2 regions of the Serratia fonticola genome follow, and region 2 is predicted to be linked to the other one. Evidence: predicted binding sites of a transcription regulator. Region 2 holds the regulator's gene; the other holds the start of a gene.
The links. The regulator LexA, encoded in region 2, represses DNA repair genes until DNA is damaged. The targets are predictions, from matches to a motif close to TNCTGTATGTACATACAGNA.
Positions count from the first base shown of each region.

Region 1: the regulator LexA is predicted to act here: its motif matches at 1,069-1,088, upstream of dinB (DNA polymerase IV).

Region 1 covers NZ_CP011254.1:3,072,955-3,075,361, forward strand. Annotated here, with positions in the region: gene WN53_RS13590 (FAD:protein FMN transferase) at 1-769, shown strand, start outside; gene nqrM ((Na+)-NQR maturation NqrM) at 775-1,002, shown strand; gene dinB (DNA polymerase IV) at 1,103-2,161, shown strand; gene WN53_RS13605 (MFS transporter) at 2,252-2,407, shown strand, end outside.
Region 2 covers NZ_CP011254.1:1,238,122-1,240,528, forward strand. Annotated here, with positions in the region: gene dinF (MATE family efflux transporter DinF) at 1-846, opposite strand, end outside; gene lexA (transcriptional repressor LexA) at 1,037-1,645, opposite strand; gene WN53_RS05445 (diacylglycerol kinase) at 1,769-2,137, opposite strand.

The DNA.
Region 1 (2,407 bases), 1.8 Mb from region 2:
GGAAGTGGACAAACCTTTCCCGGTTTCTGCTGCCACTACGGAAGTGGTGCTGGAAGCGCTGCGCATCAACCGTGTGACCGACGGCGCGCTGGACGTGACCGTCGGGCCGTTGGTGAACCTGTGGGGTTTTGGCCCGGAAGGGCGGCCGGATAAAGTGCCGAGCGCCGCCGAGCTGGAAAAGCGCCGTAACTGGACGGGGATCGACAAGCTGGCGGTAGAAGGCAATGCGCTGGTGAAGCGCATTCCTGAACTGTATGTCGACCTCTCTTCCATTGCCAAAGGCTACGGTGTTGATGAGATTGCCCATTACCTGCAATCGCAGCACGTCAAAAACTACATGGTGGATATTGGTGGGGAAGTTCGCACCCGTGGCCATAACGGCGAGAAGAAGCCTTGGCGCATTGCCATCGAACGGCCAACCGCCGGGGGGGAGCAGCAGGCGCTATTGGTGATCGAACCGGGTGAGATGGCGATGGCCACTTCCGGGGATTACCGAAACTACTTCGAGCAGGACGGAGTGCGCTATTCTCATACTATCGACCCGCTCACCGGTAAACCGATCCGCCACAATTTAGTGTCGATCACGGTGATCAGCCCGCTGTGTATGACGGCGGACGGGCTTTCTACCGGGTTAAACGTGATGGGGCCGGAGCGGGGTATGGCGCTGGCCAACCTGCTGGGGATCCCGGTGTTTATGATCGTGAAAACCGTCAAGGGGTTTGAGGAGCGCTATTCCGACGCGTTCAAACCCTATCTGAAGAAAGGGTAGACGTTATGTTGACGATGTTCGCTGCATCCTTTGTGCTGTTTCTGCTGGTGGTTGGCGGGATGTCGCTGGGCTATGTGTTCAAGCGCAAAACCTTGCAGGGCAGCTGTGGTGGCATTACCGCGCTGGGGATGGAGAAAGTCTGCGACTGCCCGGAGCCTTGCGATGCGCGCAAAAAGCGCATGGCCAAGGAAGCGCTGCGCCGCGAGATGTTGGAAAAACACCGAATCCTCTAGCCGCTCGGGATTTCCTACACAGGGGCGCTGCTAGTCTACACTCTCCATATTGAGCTTTTAATAATTAGCTGTATACTTATACAGTGTTATTGGAGGCGCGATGCGTAAAATCATTCATGTCGATATGGACTGCTTCTTCGCAGCGGTAGAAATGCGCGACAATCCCAGCCTGCGCGATATCCCGCTGGCTATCGGTGCCAGCGCCGATCGGCGTGGTGTGATCAGCACCGCCAACTACCCGGCGCGCCGTTATGGCGTGCATAGCGCAATGCCCACCGCCACTGCGCTCAAGCTGTGCCCGCACTTGACGCTGTTACCGGGCCGCATGGCGGCCTATAAAGAAGCCTCGCTGCATATCCGTGAAATCTTTGCCCGCTATACCCCGCTGATAGAACCGCTCTCTCTGGATGAAGCCTATCTGGACGTCACCAACAGCACCCAATGCAACGGTTCCGCTACCCTGATCGCCCAACAGATCCGTCAGGAAATTGCTGCTGAATTGAACCTGACCGCTTCGGCGGGCATTGCCCCCATCAAATTCCTCGCCAAGATCGCCTCCGAGTTGAACAAGCCAAACGGCCAATACGTCATCACACCGGCCCAGGTGCCCGCTTTCTTGCAGCAGTTGCCGCTGAGTAAAATCCCCGGCGTGGGCAAGGTCACCGCCAAACGGTTGGAAGAGGTGGGGCTAATCACCTGCGCCGATGTGCAGAACTATAATCTGGCCGATTTGTTAAAGCGCTTCGGCAAATTTGGCCGGGTGCTGTGGGAACGCTGCCAGGGTATCGATGAGCGTGAGGTGTCTCCCGATCGTTTACGCAAATCGGTAGGGGTTGAGCGAACGTTGGTGGCCGATATTCATGAGTGGGAAGATTGCGAGGCGTTAATCGTTGAAAAGCTTTACCCAGAGCTTGAAATGCGGCTGCGCAAGGTCAAACCGGATCTGCATATCGCCCGCCAAGGGGTAAAGCTGAAGTTCCAGGACTTCCAGCAAACCACCCAGGAGCACGTTTGGCCGGTGCTCAATATTGAGGACTTGCTCAACGTTGCCCGCCAGGCATGGCAGGAGCGGAGAGAAGGGCGTGGTGTGCGCCTGGTTGGCCTACACGTAACGTTGCTCGATCCTCAGTTGGAGCGGCAGTTGGTACTGACGTGGTAATAGTAAAATCGGGTGTGTTTAAATGCACCACCGTAGGTACAATCGTTGCCTGTTCTTTGGGATTAAGACATTCAACGGGAAGAGTTAAAAATGGACGTGATTCAGCAAAAACCGGTCACAAGATGGACATGGGCCGATTTACAAAGCAGCTATCGATTTTGGGGCCTGGTTGTTTATTTCACCGCGATTGTGACTAGCCAATATCTCTTTAATGCCTATTCGGCACTCTATATCCGGCAAACCGCA
Region 2 (2,407 bases):
GGTCAGCAGATTCATCAGCACCGCATTCACCGCCACCACTTCTCCGCCCATGCGGGCTCCCAGAATGGTCAACGAGGCGAAACACAGTTGCAGTAATAACGAGCGCAGCATGATGTCGCGGTTAAGTGCCAGCAGGCGGCGCAGATCCCCACGCCAGGCGGTGCGCAGCATCGCCAGCGAAATCCCCCGCATGTGTAGTACCCGCCATGCTAACCACAAACCCAGCAACAGCGTGGCGTACTCCGCAATCACCGTGGCAGTCGCGGCCCCCTGCACGTTCCAACCCAGCCCCATCACCAGCCAGATATCCAGCACGATGTTCAGCAGGTTACCGACAATCAACAGGATCACCGGTGCCCGCACGTACTGAACTCCCAGCAACCAGCCGAGCAACACCATATTGGCCAACGCCGCCGGGGCGCTCAGCCAGCGGATCTCCAAAAATAGCCTGGCCTGTACCAAGACTTCCCGATCGCCCCCCACAATGTTCAGCGCCAAGGTGATCAACGGGGCTCGCAACAGCACAATCGCCAGCCCGGCCACCAGCGCCAACAATAACGGCTGCATAAAGGCGCGAGCCAACCGGTAGGGATCTTGCGCCCCCAGCGCCTGCGCCGTCAGCCCTGTAGTGCTCATTCGCAGGAACAGCAACAACATAAACAGGAAGCTAGTGGCCATTGACCCCACTGCGACCCCGCCAAGGTAGCTAGGGCTATCGAGATGGCCGATAACGGCGGTATCCACCAGGCCAAGCAAGGGGACGGTAATATTGGAGAAGATCATCGGCAATGCCAGACGCCACAGAGCTTTGTCGGTGTCACTGGTAAAGGCAGAAAGCAGGCGCATGGCGATATGTTCCCGTAAAAGCATGGATTTAAAGCTGAAGATAAAGTGGCAATGTAGCTGAATTTGCAGGGATCGAACATGTTTGACCGTAGAGGGCGCCGCATGCTGCGCCCGCTTAGTGTCTCATGTATCGCCCCAGAGTTGGGGCGAGGTTTGCCGTTTTAAAGGGCTGTAATACGAGGTAAAGCGGTTAGATCCAGTCGCCGTTGCGGATCACACCCACCGCCAGGCCTTCGATGGTGAAGTTCTGCTGGCGCAGATCGACCACGATCGGTTGGAATTCACTGTTTTCTGGCAGCAGTTCGACGACGTTACCGTGTTTCTTCAGGCGCTTGACCGTGACCTCGTCTTCAATGCGGGCGACGACAACCTGGCCGTTGCGTACGTCTTGAGTCTTATGCACTGCCAGCAGATCGCCATCCAGGATGCCGATATCGCGCATCGACATGCCGCTAACGCGCAGCAGGAAATCGGCATTAGGCTTGAACAGAGAAGGATCCACTTTATAGTGCCCTTCAATGTGCTGCTGAGCTAACAGAGGTTCACCTGCAGCCACACGGCCCACCAGGGGTAATCCCTCTTCATCTTCCATCAGCAAGCGGATACCGCGTGAAGCACCGGAGATGATCTCGATAACGCCTTTGCGAGCCAGTGCTTTCAAGTGCTCTTCTGCAGCATTTGGTGAGCGGAACCCCAGGCGCATTGCGATCTCGGCACGCGTCGGTGGCATGCCCGTTTGCGAAATATGATCGCGAATCAGGTCGTAGACCTCTTGCTGTCTGGTAGTTAGTGCTTTCATTCCGCCCCCTGTTTGTTTATACAGTCTTGCTGTGAGTATATACAGCTAAGTCTGGATTGGGAACCGAAGAATAAATAAAAATCAGCAGGTAGCGAGCGGGATCGCAACGATACCCGCTGGTTTTCACGCCAAATGCTGCCAAAGTACCGAAGCCCAAACGAACAGTGCCAGAATGATTGCCAGCGATACCGCCGCCGAGCCCATATCTTTGGCCCGCCCGGAGAGCTCGTGATATTCCGTACCCACGCGATCGACCACGGCCTCAATCGCGCTGTTGAGGATTTCGACAATCATCACCAGCAGCACCGAGCCGATCAACAAGATGCGCGCTATCGCCCCTACATCCAGCCAAACCGCCACGATGATAGCCACCACCGTCGCCACCAGTTCCTGGCGGAATGCGGCTTCGTTCTGCCAGGCAGCGGTTAAACCTTTATAGGAATAGCCTGCGGCTTTAATGACACGCGTCAGGCCAGTTGCTTGATTTGCCATAATTAAGAACGCCTTTTTCCAAGATGGATCATGTACCCGTCGTGTTGCAGCCACAACGTTCCAGACAGATTTGCCAGCCCAATCACATTTTTATCGCAGCGCAGTATACAGCAAGGTTGGAATACCTTAATCACCTAGCTATGTCGTACCAATGCCGCGAGCGCATGAATGCGCTAGAGCGGCCAATTTGATATCCATCAGGTATAATTCAACCATGTACTTCCATTGCCGTGAACGGCCGTGGATTTCCCAACGCCACAGATCTGCTAC